DNA from 2 places in the Nitratireductor sp. OM-1 genome. Region 1 is predicted to be linked to the other one. Evidence: riboswitches for the same ligand, from Rfam matches in the RefSeq annotation. Region 1 holds a riboswitch; the other holds the start of a gene.
The links. Region 1 has a riboswitch for cobalamin ahead of DEJ54_RS06215 (LLM class flavin-dependent oxidoreductase). Riboswitches for the same ligand answer to the same signal wherever they lie in the genome.
Positions count from the first base shown of each region.

Region 1 (7,338 bases):
GATTGTGCGCAGAAGGCTCGATTTTCCGGCGCCGTTCGGCCCCAAAAGAGCGACCATCTCGCCCTTTCGAACGCTGATCGACACATCATCGACAAGCACCCGGTCGCCCGCGCGAAACGTGACCGAGCGCAGGTCGAGCGTTCCCGGTTCCATGCTCATCGCGCACCGCCCAGCGCGCGCGCATCGCGCCGCAGCAGCCAGATGAAGAACGGCCCGCCCACCAGCGCGGTGACGATGCCCACCGGCAGCTCCAGCGGCGCGATGACCGTGCGCGCCACAAGGTCCGCGCCAATGGTGAAACTCGCCCCCAGTAGCGCCACCGCCGGCAATGCCCGGCGATGATCCGCGCCGACAAGGAAGCGCACGATGTGCGGCATGATGAGCCCGACAAAGCCGATCACACCAGACACCGCCACCGTGATGCCGGTGAGCGCTGCCGCCAACACGAACATGCTCTGGCGAAAGCGCTGCACATTGAGGCCGAGCGCCACCGCGCTTTCGTCGCCGGCCATCAGGAGGTTCAGCCGGCGCGCCTGCACCAGCATCACGCCAAGCCCGAGCGCAAGGGCGGCAAGCGGTATGGGAATGAGCTTCCATTGCGCCGTACCGAAACCGCCCAGCGTCCAGAACAGGACGCGGGAGGCAAGCTGCGGGTCCGGCGATGTCAGCACGATCAGGCTCGTCAGCGCGCTCAGAATGGCGCTCATCGCCACGCCGGCGAGCACAAGCCGTGTCGGGGTCATCTGGCCGCCGGTCCGCGCCACCCAGAACACCACGAACAGCGTGACGAGCCCGCCCAGAAAGGCCGAGATATGCAGCGTGAACGCGCCAAACCCCAGAAGCCCCCAGCGCATCACCACCACAGCACCGGTGGCTGCACCGGACGAAACGCCCAGAATGCCCGGCCCCGCCAGTGGGTTGCGAACGATGGACTGGATCGTCATGCCCGTCACGCCAAGGCTCGCCCCGACAAGAGCCGCAAGGAAGACGCGCGGCATGCGCGTCTGAACGACGATGGTTTCGTAAGCCGTACGCCAGTCCGGTTCGACCAACGCGTCGCCGAACACGAGATTGGCGAGAATGGCGAGCGCCGTGCCGCCAGGGATATGCACCGAGCCAAGCATCAGCCCGGCAAGAGAGACGCCGAGAAGCAGCGCAACCATCAGGACGATGACCAGCGCATAGCCGGTAACGCCACGCCGCGACGCCCCACCCTCAAGACCATGCTGCACGGCCCCGCCCCGCGCGGGCGGCGCGGACTGGAGAATGGCGATCAGCGCTTCATGGCTGTTCGCCTTTTCCTTTCTGAAGGCCGGTGCATGCATCGTGAGAAACCGTATCTAAGCCGGTTACTTTTCGATCCGGTCGGGATGGAATGCCCGTGCGAGCTTTTCCACCGCATCGATGGAGCTCGGCCCCGGCTGTCCCCAGACGGAATCAATGGTGACGATTTTCTCGCCCGCAATGCCGGGCACGTTCTCCACCGTCGGGTTGGCTTTCAGGATCTCGATGCGCGCCTGGCCCAGCTCGCCAGCCGGATCGCCAACCACCTGACCACCGGCCGTGCCCGAATAATAGACAACGATGTATTCAGGCGCGCGTTCGGCGATCTGCTCCCAGGAAACCTGGCCATAGCGGTTTGCCACATCACCAAAGATATTCGCCCCGCCGGCCCGCTCAACCACATGCGAAAGCATGGTGTTTCCGAGCACGGCGCGCGGTGCGGATTCGCCGCCATTGAAGATGAACACCGGCATGGCCTCAACGCCATCGAGCTTTGCTTCCACCTCGGAAAGGCGCTCCTCGATGTCGGCGATCAAAGCCTCGCCGCGCTCGCGCACGCCGAAGATTGCCGACATGGAGCGGATCTCCGCATAAAGCTCTTCAAACCCGAACTTGCCGAGATTGCAGCCCTCGGTGTTGAGGCGGGTTTTCATGCCCAGATCGTGAAGCTGATCGCGCGTGTGGCGGCTTTCGCTGAACCCGTCCGGATAGCCGGCATAAACGAAATCGGCCTCCGCCTCGATGAGCTGTTCGGTGGTGGCGACCAGCGGCGAAAGCACGGGAACCGTGTTGTACGCCGCCTCGTATTGGGGGCTGATCTTGAGGTTCGCCATATAGGAGGTGCCGGCCATGCGGTCTTCCAGACCAAGCGCCAGCATCATCTCCGTGGCGTTGTTGCTCAGCGTCACCGCCCGCGCCGGCGGCGCCTCATAGGTGGTGGTGTAGCCGCAATTCTCATCCGTGTAGGGAAAGCCCGCCTCATCGGCAAAGGCGGGCGCAGACACCAGAACGAAACCTGCGACCGCAAGCCCGCGCAGACCGATTAATCGCGACATCAATTCACTCCTTCTATGGCCGGCCTGCCGCCGGCGCTTTCAACTGGGGATGGGGTTTGGTCTGGCTGGCCGAGCGCTGGCATGACCTCCGCTGCAAACAGTTCCATGCCGGCCAGCGCCACATCGTTGGCGATCAGGCCGTTGGCGCTGAACAGGCAGCGAATGCTGTTCGCGCCGGTCTCCGCCGAGAGCGCGCGCAATTGCGCAAGGCAATCCTCGGGCGTTCCCGCGATGGTGAAATCCGCCAGCATGGCGGCGCGATCACGCGGCGCAGGCGGCTGCATTCCACGTTCCAGCGCCCGTGCTACGCGCCGTGCATTGAGCTTTTCCAGAAGCGCATCGCCCCGCTCCATGGCCTCTGCCCGGGTCGGCGCGATCATCACGTAACGCGACAGCGATGAGGCAACGAGCGGCGCGCGCGACCCGCCATGGCGATCAAGTGCTGCATGAAACACGGGCAATTGCCGTGCTTCATTGGGTTCGAGGCTTAGGAGAAGCGGAAAACCGTTTCTGGCGGCGATGTCGACCGTCTCTTCCGAGACGCCGGCGACATAGATCGGCGGATGAGGCTTTTGCACCGGCGGCGGCCCGACGGAGACGTTGGAAAAACGCCACGGCCTGCCATCCGCCGAACAATGTGGCTTCGTCCAGGCGTCGATCATGATCCTCAACGCTTCGGCAAACCGCCTTGATGCGTCATCGCGCGAAATCTCGAGCGCGGTGAATGTGCCGGGCTCGGTGCCGCGCCCGATCCCCACATCCACGCGCCCGCCGCTCTGAAAATCGAGCTGCGCGATCTGCTCGGCAAGCAGCAGCGGATGATAGAGCGGCAAAACGAGGATCGACGTGCCGAACCGCAGCCTCTCCGTCCGCGCCAGCACCTCCGCGCCAAGCAGAAGCGTGGACGGATAGGGCAGCGTTTCGCGACCGAAATGAAACTCATTGAACCAGATGCCGCCGAAACCAAGCGCGTCCGCCCGTTCGACAAGACGCATCAGCGCCCGGTGGTCGCCAAGCGCGCCTTCGCGGGCAAAGCCTGCCAGATCAACGCGCATGGCGGGTCTCGCGGTCAGGCGTGACGCTGCCCGGGATCAGTCGAATGAATTCGGCCTGCGCCGAAGGAAATCGGGAAACGGATCGGAGACGTGACGTCCCGATAGACGGACTCGTTGCCGGCAAAGCGCCTGCATGCATTCTGGGCCTCCTGCCGGCGCACCTCGTCCGGCGTTCATGGTCTATGCATGAGGCAGGTCTCCTGACTCGCGGCTCGAACGTTCGGTCCGCCTTCCCGGCTTTCGCCAGTGGCATTGGAAAGAACTTGCCGCTTACAGTTGCGAGGGCAGTCCCGGAATTGGTCTGTCTGGCAGACCGCACCGGGTTCCCTTTTCATCCGCGAAAGGCGGAACCGCATGCGGCGGCGACCCTATCCGCGAAGGAACCGCGACGCAACCGCGAAAGGCGTTTGCGCGAAAGAACGGCCGACGCGCAGCTGACTTGCCGCAACACGCAACGGTTCGCCAAGGCCACCATTCGCGCAAGCGATGAGGAGAGCGCCTTGACCGTGGCTTGCCCGGCAGCACGTGAAGTCGACCTATCTCGCCTTCGAGAAGTTCTACAAACTGCTCTAGCAACCGGAGGTCGCCTTCAGCCCCCGGCGAAATTCACACCGCCGGGCTGCGGGGCGAAGCGGACAAGCCGACTGTCCGTAACGCCGGCCTGACGATGCGGCAGCGCTTCATGGTAGGCCGGGTCGCGCATCATCTGCGCAAACGCGCCGACCGATGGATATTCGGCAATGAAGCAGATGTCCCACGCCTCTGCCTGCGGGCCGATCAGCATCAGCTCGAAACCGCCCCGCCAGACGATGCGCCCGCCCAGCCGTTCCAGAACGGGCGCGCTGATCCGGCTGTATTCCGCATAGGCGTCCCGACCGCTTGCCACCCGGCCATCCGGATAATCCGCCCGCTCACGCAGCTTGATGAGATTGAGCATCTGGACCGGCCCCGGCCGTGCATCCGCCCGAAACGCCTCCCAGATATCCTTGGTAAAACCGGTGTAACGCGTCATCTGCTTCACCTTCCCTGATAGACGGGCGTACGCCGTTCGATCCATACGTCGAGCCCTTCATGCACATCTGCCGTCGCGCACATGCGGGCAAACTGTTCGCGCTCGATCAGAAGCCCCTCTTCAATCGTCGTGTTAATGCCCCGCGTCACGGCCGAGATGATCCGGGTGGCCGCCAGTGGCGAATGCTGCAGGATGCGCTCCGCCAGCTCAAACGCCGCAGGAAGCAGATCTTCCGCAGGCACCACCCTGTTCACCAGCCCCAGCTCATGGGCGCGCTGCGGCCCGAACGTATCTCCCGTCAGGAGCAGTTCCAGAGCGCGCTTTCGCCCGGCCAGTCGCGGCAGGCGCTGCGTGCCGCCAAATGTCGGCGGAATGCCGATATTGATCTCCGGTTTCGCGAAAATTGCCTGGTCGGAGGCAACCGCCAGATGCACCGCTTCGGTGATCTCGCAGCCGCCTCCGAAGGCGATGCCATTGACCGCTGCGATCACCGGCTTGGGAAACGCCTCGAAGCGCGCCGTCATCTGCTGGCCGCGACGACAGAAGGCGCGCACCGCTTCTTCTGCGCCCTGCCTTATGCTCTCGGCGAATTCATGAATGTCTCCGCCAGCCGAAAACGCCCGATCCCCCGCCCCTGTCACCACCACCGCGCCGATTGCCTCATCCGCCTCGATCTCATCGAGCAGCGACAGCAGCCGGTCATTGGTCGCGTAATTCAGAGCGTTCAGTTTCGACGGACGGTTCAGCGTCAGAAGCGCGACACGCCCCTTCCTTTCGCAAAGCACGGTGTTCTGCATTTTCCTGCCTCTCCAGTTGAATTGACAGAAAGGCTAGGACCGGGCACGCTGCATGGAAACTCACTGGTTAGTATACATGGTTGCGCGCATCCGATGGACACGAAACAGCAGAAGCCCAAACCAGCCCGCGAACGGGTCGTCGATGCAGCAAGCAAGCTGTTCTATCGGGAAGGGATTCGCGCCGTCAGCGTCGATGCCGTTGCAGAGGAAGCGGGCGTAACCAAGAAGACCTTCTACTATCATTTCAGGAGCAAGGATGACCTGGTCGCCGAGTATCTCAGTTCCCGCGACCAGCCAAATCTCGATCTGTTCGAAAGCTGGTTCAGGAGTGCTGAAGGCGATGTGGCCGACCGGGTTGAGGCGATCTTCACGGGCGTCGCCCGATCCGCGCGCCATCCCGCATGGCGCGGCTGCGGCTTCCTGCGCACCGCAGCCGAGCTGGCCAATCTGCCGGGACACCCAGCCATGGTGATCGGCGCGAGCCACAAGAAGAAATTCGAGAACTGGCTTTCAGGCGAACTCGCCGAAAGCGGGATCGACAATCCTGCGGCGATCGCCCGCCAGATTGTGGTTCTGCTCGACGGCGTATTCTCAACGCTTCTGGTGCACCGCGACGCAGACTATGCAGAAGCCGCCGGACAGGCCGCCAGAACGCTGATCCATTCGTCATACCCGACACAGAGCACGGCAGCCTGACCGAGGCCCCGCCCGCACAACGGGCTTTGGAAAACCCGTGCCTTCTGAACGGGTCAAAGCGCGGTGCCGGGCTGCCCCCGCTCGGCACATGCGCCGGCGACTGCCTCGAACGGCAGCAGGATCGATCCGAAACGGCTTGGAAACGCCCGCGCCGCCTCGAACATGGCGAGATCCCGCCAGGGTTCAGGAAAAGTGACCGCTTCTCCCGCCAGAAGGCGGCGCAGCAGACCGGCAATCTCGCCGACGCCGGCGCAGGTCTCTCCAGTGGCATGGCGCACGACGATGGCGGTAGACGCCATGCCGAGTGTGCAGGCGCGCGTGCGCCATCCAAGCGCGCCAATCGCATCGCCCCGCCACTGCACATCAAGCGTTACCGTGCTGCCGCAGGTGCGGCTCGTCCGGGTGATTGAGGCATCCGCCGGGACAAGCCGCCTGTCATTGCGAACCCCGGCGCCCAGATCCCGCAGGCCGCGCTGATAGAGCGCGGCCAGGTCCGCATCGGCGCTCATTCGACGCCGTCATCCTTCATCTGCCGGCCGAGAACCGACAGAAAGGTCAGCGCAAAATAAAGCCCGCGCCGCACATCCTCATTGCCGGCCACGCGCAGCAGGCCGAGAAGGGATGGCACCTGGGCCTGTGCGGTCTGTGTCGCGGCATAGCGCGCGGCATTGCCGACGTTCCACGCAGCGCCCACGCTTTCCTCATAGGCCTTCATCAGTTTCTGCACCATCGCGTCGTCGAACATGTCGACGCCGTCGGATGCAAGCGATGCGAGATCGACCAGATTGTGAAGACGGCGCCCCTGCAGGAGCGGTGCAAGCTTCTCGAGAAGCTCCGCGAGCCCGCGCTCGGTGGCTTCATCCATTGCGGCGAGCGCCTTCGGTGCTCCGGCAGCGGCTTCCGGCGTGTCCATGACTGTATCGTTCATTGTTTTCCTCCGGATGCCGATGTCAGATGATGCCGCGCGCGACGGACCAGTAGATCCCGCGATTGAAGGCCTTGCGGAGCAGTCCCCCGACCTTGGTCGGCGGGGTGGGATGCACGTCCTCGTCATAGTCGTACCAGAGCGGCATGCCGGCCTCGAGGCCCATCTGCGCCACGGCCTGAACCTTGCCGTCATAGGCATCGACCGTGCGGCCAAGCCGGATGTCGCCGGCGATGTTGTTGGCGATCACCGGGCACTGGTTGTGACAGGAACCGCCGGCCTTGGAGATCGGCAGATCGACCGTGTCACCCATGATGTAGGCGTTGGGGTGGCCTTCGAGCTGCAGCGTCTGGCGGTCGGTGGGCAGCCAGCCCTCATTGTTCGGAGCCTGCGAAATGCCGCTTTCCAGAACCGCATCGACCGCGCGGATCGGCGGCGTGCACATGAGAAGATCGAACGCCTCTTCACCGCCCTCTTCCGAGTGGGCGATCTTCTTGCCCGCGTCCACGGAGTC
Region 1 covers NZ_CP029208.1:1,297,545-1,304,882, reverse strand. The annotation lists gene DEJ54_RS06230 (ABC transporter ATP-binding protein) at 1-159, opposite strand, end outside; gene DEJ54_RS06225 (iron ABC transporter permease) at 156-1,325, opposite strand; gene DEJ54_RS06220 (ABC transporter substrate-binding protein) at 1,350-2,339, opposite strand; gene DEJ54_RS06215 (LLM class flavin-dependent oxidoreductase) at 2,339-3,394, opposite strand; cobalamin riboswitch at 3,567-3,764, opposite strand; gene DEJ54_RS06210 (DUF1330 domain-containing protein) at 3,984-4,406, opposite strand; gene DEJ54_RS06205 (crotonase/enoyl-CoA hydratase family protein) at 4,412-5,203, opposite strand; gene DEJ54_RS06200 (TetR/AcrR family transcriptional regulator) at 5,297-5,899, shown strand; gene DEJ54_RS06195 (iron-sulfur cluster assembly scaffold protein) at 5,953-6,408, opposite strand; gene DEJ54_RS06190 (DUF1641 domain-containing protein) at 6,405-6,827, opposite strand; gene DEJ54_RS06185 (FAD/NAD(P)-binding oxidoreductase) at 6,850-7,338, opposite strand, start outside.

Region 2 (7,338 bases), on a different replicon from region 1:
TGCGGGTTGATGCCGGTGGACAGGTCGAGCCAGGGCGTCGGCGCGTCTGGAAACTGCGCCGAAGCCCGAACGAGACTGCCGCCGTGATCGGTTACCTTCTCCGCCGCCCGGTCAGCCAGTCGAGGCCTGATGTCCATTCTGATCGCCCTTTCATCCATGCTGGTCGAGCTCGCCATCGGTTATCCGCAGCGGCTCTTTCGCCTGATCGGTCATCCCGTCACCTGGATTGGCCGTCTTATCGCGCTGGCGGACGCGCGATGCAATGTTGAAACCCTTTCGCCCGGTGCGCGCCGCCTGAATGGCGTGCTTTCGCTGGTCGTCATTCTGATGCTCGCAGGTCTTGCCGGCTGGTTGATCCAGACGGCCCTTTCCGGCTGGGCCGGGCTGCTGGTCGCCGCGCTTGCCGGCAGTTCTCTGATCGCCCAGCGGAGCCTTGCAAGCCATGTGAAAGCGGTGGCGGACGGGCTGGACACCGGCGGGCTTCCGGAAGGCCGAAAAGCGGTTTCGCAGATCGTTGGCCGCGATCCTGAAAGCCTCGACGAGGCCGGGGTTTCGCGCGCGGCCATCGAGAGCCTTGCCGAAAACTGCTCCGACGGCGTGGTTGCGCCGGTGTTCTGGCTGGCGGTTGGCGGACTGGCGGGCGGCGCGCTCTACAAGGCTGCGAACACGGCCGATTCCATGATCGGCCACAAGACCGCGCGGCATCTTCATTTCGGCTGGGCGGCGGCGCGTTTTGACGATCTGATCAACCTGCCCGCTTCGCGCCTGACGGCGTTTCTCTTCATTACCGCTGCGTTCTTCATGCGCGACGCCTCGGCTGGAGCGGCATGGCGGGCGGTGCGCCGTGATGCGCGCCATCATCGTTCGCCCAATGCCGGCTGGCCGGAAGCGGCGATGGCGGGCGCGCTGGGCCTCGCCCTTGCCGGCCCGCGCCGCTATGGCGGCGAGGTGGTGGATGATGCGGTGATGGGCGATGGCGGCCGCCGCGCCGCCAATGCCGGCGACATCCGCCGGGCGCTCACGCTCTATCGGATTGCGGACGGGCTTTTGATCGGGCTTTTGGCGCTTGCCGCCGGGCTCTGGCATCTGGCTTTCTGAGATTGGCGGATTGAGGCGAAGGCGTGGGGCGCGTTTGCCACGCTCTCTGATCTTCTGGCAGCTGCGTTGTGCGTGGTTCGACAAGCTCACCATGAGGGAGGTGGCGACTGGCAAGCCTGTTCATCAACATGGAGGACGCAGTTGCTGTGTCTCTCCCTCCCTCATGGTGAGCTTGTCGACCACGCACCACCTCAAAGCAGGCGATCTAGAACTCGATGCCCTTCTGCGCTTTCACGCCAGCGGCGAAGTGGTGTTTTACCTGCCCCATTTCGGTGACGAGGTCGGCGGCCTCGGTGAGTGCTGGCTTGGCGTTGCGGCCGGTCACGACCACATGAAGGTCGTCGCGCCGGTTGGTCAGCGTGGTCACGACGCGTTCAAGATCGAGATAGTCGTAGCGCAGTGCGATGTTCAGCTCGTCGAGAACGACAAGACCGATGGTCGGATCGGCCATCAGTTCCTCGGCCTTTCCCCACGCCCGCTCGGCGGCGGCGATGTCGCGCTCGAGATCCTGTGTTTCCCAAGTGAAGCCCTCGCCCATCGTGTGCCAGGAGACCTGATCGCCAAAGGCGGCGAAGGCATCCTTCTCACCGCAATGCCATGCGCCCTTGATGAACTGCACGACACCGACGCGGCGGCCATGGCCGAGCATGCGCAGCGCAAGACCGAAGGCAGCGGTGGACTTGCCTTTGCCCGGCCCCGTATTGACGATCAGAAGCCCCTTCTCGACCGTCTTGTCGCGCACCTCGGCATCCTGAACGGCCTTGCGTTTGGCCATCTTTGCCTTGTGGCGCTCGGCTTCGTTTGCGTCGATCTCTCGCATGTCACTTCACTTTCATGGGCAGGCCGGCAACCACCAGCGTGACGCTGTCGGCAACGGCGGCGACTTTCTGGTTCAGGAACCCCGCCTCATCGCGAAAACGGCGTCCGAGCGGGGTTTCTGGCACGATGCCGAAGCCGACCTCATTGGAAACGAGAACTGTGGTTCCCTCTCTTGCGGCAAGAGCTGCAAGCAGTCGCTCGGCGGCAGGTTTTAGCGCATGGTCGTTGAGCATGAGATTGCTGAGCCACAGGGTGAGGCAATCGACCAGAACCGTTTCGCGGGCCGGCAGGGTTTGAAGCACGCCCGGCAGGTCGAGCGGGGCGTCGTGCGTCTGCCACGCCCCCGCTACTTCCCCCGGCCCCGCCACTGCCCCTTTGCGCCGCGCGCGGTGAATGGCGATGCGCTCGCGCATTTCGTCATCGAAGGCCTGGGCCGTGGCGATGTAGTGCCAGGGTGCGGGCGCGGCTTCGATCAGCGTTTCGGCATGGCGGCTCTTGCCGGAGCGCGCGCCGCCCAGAACGAAATGAAGTGAACGCATCGTCAGATCCGCCGGCTCAGCCGACAAGTTGTCCGGCAAGGAAGGTTATGCCGACACCGACAATGGCGGCGCCAGCAAGCCGGGGCTGCATGGCCTCAACCGCCCAGCCGCGCGAGCGGACGAGAAAATAGACGCCAAGCGCGATGGCGCTCTGGATTGCGGCAAGGCCTGCGAGATAGGCGATGAGCGGCGTCTGTTCGCTGCCGACAATGGCTTCGCCGAAGGCATAGCCATGGAACACGCCGACCACCAGGAACAGGGCGAAGACGAGCATGTGGCTTTCCACGGCCCGACCGCGCGCCAGAAGCCAACCGCCAGCAAGAACGCTTGCCGCGATGACGATTTCGGCTGCCGGAAGATCGAGCAGCATCAGGTGCAGGCCAACACCGACAAGCGAGCCGGCAACAAAGAGAAGCGGCGCAAAAAGGCTCATGCCGGCGACGGCGGCAAACAGGCCGGCAGCGACGATGAAGGCCAGATGATCGAGCCCGATCACAGGATGGGCGAGCCCTGAAACCAGCCCTTCGTAAAGGGTCGTGGGCGTCTGCCCGTCCATGGCGTGATGGGCCTGGGCGCTGGTTGCGAAGAGCGATGCAAAAGCGAATGCGGAAAAAGTGCGCAGGAAACGCGTGTTCATGTCCGGTCCTTTCCCCTCCACCCGAGGGTTACGGTGCTTCTTTCAGGCCGTCGGCAGGTTTCCTGGCTCACGGGTCGATGCGCTTTCCAGCCTTCCCAAGGCGTCATGCCTCAGTGGCGATCAGGAAAACGCTCTCCGCTTACAGTTGCGGGGGCAGCCGTGGTTTTGGCGCTTTTGCGCCGCACCACGTTCCCTCTGGGTCCGCTTCAGCGGAACCGACAGCGGGCGGAGCATACAAGAATCGCCACGCCCCGCAAACGCTTTGTTGCCCGCATTGACAGACGTGGCGGGCGAGCCGTAAATGCGCAGCAGACGGTCCTTCTCCCGCAATGGAGAGGGCTTGGATCAGTACCTGTCAATATGACCGCAATGGTCGGCCTGATTGGTAGGTCTTGATCCTTAGAGGGAATGCGGTGCGGGCCTTGCCCAATGCCGCAGCTGTCCCCGCAACTGTAAGCGGAGAGCGCACCTGACACGCCACTGGGGTTTGCCCTGGGAAGGCTGGAGAGCGCATCGACCCGTGAGCCAGGAAACCTGCCGTCTGCGAATGAAATCCTGACCGCCTGGCGGGTGTCCCGGGCAAGGAGTGTGCATTGTGACTGCTGACAGCGCCGCTGCGCGCCTTCTCCCGACCATTCATGGTGTCTCTGCCAGTACGCGGCCGCAAAAGGCCCGTGCGCCCCTCACCCGCGTCTTATCGTTCTCCACACTCCATCACCTGAAGGATATCCCATGACCACGAGTTTCGACCGGGTTCCCTGCACCGTCGTGACCGGCTTTCTCGGCGCCGGCAAGACGACGCTGATCCGCAATGTTCTGGAAGGCGCGCATGGCAAGCGGCTGGCGATCATCGTCAACGAGTTCGGCGATGCCGGCATCGATGGCGAGGTGCTGAAGAGCTGCGGGCTGGACAATTGCCCCGAGGAAAACGTTCTCGAACTGGCCAATGGCTGCATCTGCTGCACGGTTGCCGATGATTTCGTGCCGGCGCTCGACCAGATCCTCGCACGTGAGCCGAAGGTCGATCACATCCTGATCGAGACGTCCGGTCTGGCGCTGCCAAAGCCGCTGGTGCAGGCCTTTCAGTGGCCGGCAATCAAGAACCGCGTGACGGTCGATGGCGTTATTGCCGTGGTGGACGGGCCGGCGCTTGCCGACGGCCAGGTGGCTGCTGACTTGGACGCGCTGGATGCACAGCGCGCAGCCGACGATTCGCTCGACCATGATGATCCGATCGAAGAAGTGTTCGACGACCAGGTGGCCTGCGCTGACCTGATCGTTCTGTCGAAGAACGATCTTCTGGATGAGGAGGCCGCCGGGCGCGCCCGCGCGCGGATTGCGGGGCATCTGTCGCGCAATGTGCAGATCGTGCCGAGCGCGCATGGCAAGGTGGACCCTGCCCTGCTGCTGGGTCTCGGGCTTGCCGTCGAGGACGACATCGAGAACCGCAAGACGCATCACGACGATGCGCATGACCATGAGCATGACGATTTCGACACATTCGTTGTCGACCTGCCGCCGGTGCTCAGGCCGGAAGATCTGGAAGCGCGGGTCAATGCGGCGGTGGAAACCGGCGAGGTTCTGCGCCTCAAGGGCTTTGCGCATGTGAAGGGCAAGCCCATGCGTCTGCAGGTGCAGGCGGTCGGCCCGCGCGTCTCGCACCACTATGACCGCCCGTGGAAGGCCGGCGAAGCCGCCGAGACACGGCTCGTGGTGATCGGCCTCAAGGGCATCGACCGCGCGCGTATCGAAAGCCTTCTCTCGGCCTGATCCGATGCACATCCTCGCCACCACCAGTGCCTCACTCGACGATCTGATCGAGCCTGTCGATCTGCAGCAGTCGCCGGCGGACATGGTGGCGCTGTCGTTCACCGACAGCGATCTGGCGGGGATTGCCTCTGCATGGCAGGTGCAGCGTGAGGCCCTGCCCGCGCTGCGTCTTGCCGCGCTGCGCGACCTGAGACACCCCATGTCGGTCGATCTGTGGATCGACAACACGGCAGCGCATGCCCGCGTCATTCTGGTGCGGGTGCTGGGCGGCTATGAGTGGTGGCGCTATGGCTGCGACCGGCTTTCAGCACTGGCCCGGCAAAAGGGCATCGCGCTGGCGCTGCTTCCCGGCGAATGCCATCAGGACGACCCGCGCCTGGCCGAGCGCTCCACCGTTTCGCCGGAAGCGCGCGCGGCGCTGCTCGCCTGCTTCCGCGAAGGCGGACCGGACAATATGCGCGCGCTGACCATGCAACTGGCGCGCCTTGCGGGGCGGGACATCGAAGCGCCGGAGGCGGAATCGGTGGCCAAGGCCGGCTTCTATGCACCGGGCCATGGCATTGTTGAGCCATCCTTCTTCCCGGCCGGTGCGAATGCCGACAGGCCTGTCGTACCGGTCCTCTTTTATCGCTCCATGCTGCTGGCAAGCGATGTTGCGCCCATCGACGCGCTGGTGGAGGCGCTTGAGGAACAGGGGCTGTGTGCGGTTCCCGTTTTCGTTTCCAGCCTGCGTGACCCGGTTGCCGCCGATCTCGTGCGCAACGCCGTGGAGGCGTTGAAGCCGCAGGCGCTCATCACCGCGACGGCCTTTTCGAGCGGCGCGGAACCCGGCGAAAAAACGCTGTTCGACCGCTTTGGCGTGCCGGTTTTTCAGGTGGTCACCGCCACCACGCGGCGCGAAGCGTGGCAGGAAGGGCAGCGCGGTCTCGCGCCTGCGGACCTCGCCATGCATGTGGTGCTGCCGGAACTCGATGGCCGGCTGATGGCTGGCGCCATTTCCTTCAAGGATGAGGCGGCGCTGGATGAAGGGCTTTCCTTCGGCGTTCAGCGCAACCGACCGGAACCGGCGCGCATAAGGCAGGTTGCGGCAAGGATCGCCGCCTTTCTGAAGCTCGGTGGCACTCCGGTGGCTGAACGCCGCATTGTCGTTCTCATCCCGGATTATCCGAGTGCGCCAGGGCGCACCGGCTATGCGGTGGGTCTCGACGTGCCGTCGAGTGTGCTCGCCATGCTGCATGACCTTGATGAAGCGGGTTATGCGGTTGATGGTGTTCCGGAGACGCCAAGGGCGCTGATGCAGCGGCTTGAGCAGGTTTCGGAAGCGCTTTCGCTGGATGAATACCGGGTGGCCTTCGATGCGCTGCCCGAAGAGGCGCGCGAAACGCTGCTCGCCACCTGGGGGCCGGCGGAAGACGATGCGGAAGATGGAGTCTTTCCGTTCCGCGCGGCGCGGTTCGGCAATGTCACCGTGGCGCTTGCGCCGGATCGCGGGCGCTCGGCAGACCGACGCGTGGACTATCATGACCCGACACTTGCACCGCGCCATGCGCTGGTCGCCTTCGGCCACTGGATGCGGGAGGGGCTCGATGCCCATGCGCTGATCCATGTGGGTGCGCATGGCACGCTGGAATGGCTGCCGGGCAAGACCGTGGCGCTGACGGAAACCTGCTTTCCGGAGATCGTGGCTGGTGCGCTGCCGGTGGTCTATCCCTTCATCGTCAGCAATCCGGGTGAAGCGGCGCAGGCCAAGCGCCGGATCGGCGCTGTGACGCTTGGGCATCTGACGCCGCCACTGGCGGGCGCAGGGCTCTCGCAGGACCAGCAGGAGTTGGAACGGCTGGTGGACGAATATGCGCAGGCCGACGGGCTGGACCGCCGCCGCCGCGACCGGCTGGCGCAGCTGATCGTGGAAACCGCCGAGCGCACCGGTCTGACCCGTGATGCCGGCGTTGAGGACACGGGCGACACGGATGCGGCGCTGATGCAGATCGATGCCTGGCTCTGTGATCTGAAAGATTTCGCCATCAAGGACGGGCTGCACATCTATGGCCGGGGCAGCGGCATGGATGAAGGGCCTGAACGCAGCGCCTGCGCGGAGAGCGAAAAGCACGCGCTTCTGGCCGCACTTGATGCCCGACACATCGCGCCCGGCCCCTCCGGCGCGCCGGCGCGGGGGCGTACCGATGTGTTGCCGACCGGCCGCAACATCTTCACCGCCGATCCGCGCACCCTGCCGACGCCGACCGCAACCGCACTGGGCAGGATGGCGGCGGATGAGGCCGTGCGCGGCTATCTGCAGGAGCATGGCGACTGGCCGCGCTCGCTCGTCATCGACCTGTGGGGCAGCGCCAGCCTGCGCACTGGCGGCGAGGAGATCGCACAGGGTCTGGCGCTGATGGGCTGCCGGCCGCAATGGGATCAGGCGACGGGGCGCGTGACGGGCATTGAAGTGCTGCCGCCGGCAAGCCTTGGCCG
Region 2 covers NZ_CP029209.1:770,497-777,834, reverse strand. The annotation lists gene cobD (threonine-phosphate decarboxylase CobD) at 1-137, opposite strand, end outside; gene cbiB (adenosylcobinamide-phosphate synthase CbiB) at 130-1,098, shown strand; gene cobO (cob(I)yrinic acid a,c-diamide adenosyltransferase) at 1,304-1,918, opposite strand; gene cobU (bifunctional adenosylcobinamide kinase/adenosylcobinamide-phosphate guanylyltransferase) at 1,920-2,456, opposite strand; gene DEJ54_RS22705 (HupE/UreJ family protein) at 2,473-3,093, opposite strand; cobalamin riboswitch at 3,128-3,328, opposite strand; cobalamin riboswitch at 3,447-3,650, shown strand; gene cobW (cobalamin biosynthesis protein CobW) at 3,826-4,863, shown strand; gene cobN (cobaltochelatase subunit CobN) at 4,868-7,338, shown strand, end outside.
Region 2: it holds a riboswitch for cobalamin, as region 1 does, so the genes downstream of both, cobW (cobalamin biosynthesis protein CobW) here and DEJ54_RS06215 (LLM class flavin-dependent oxidoreductase) in region 1, are expected to answer to the same signal.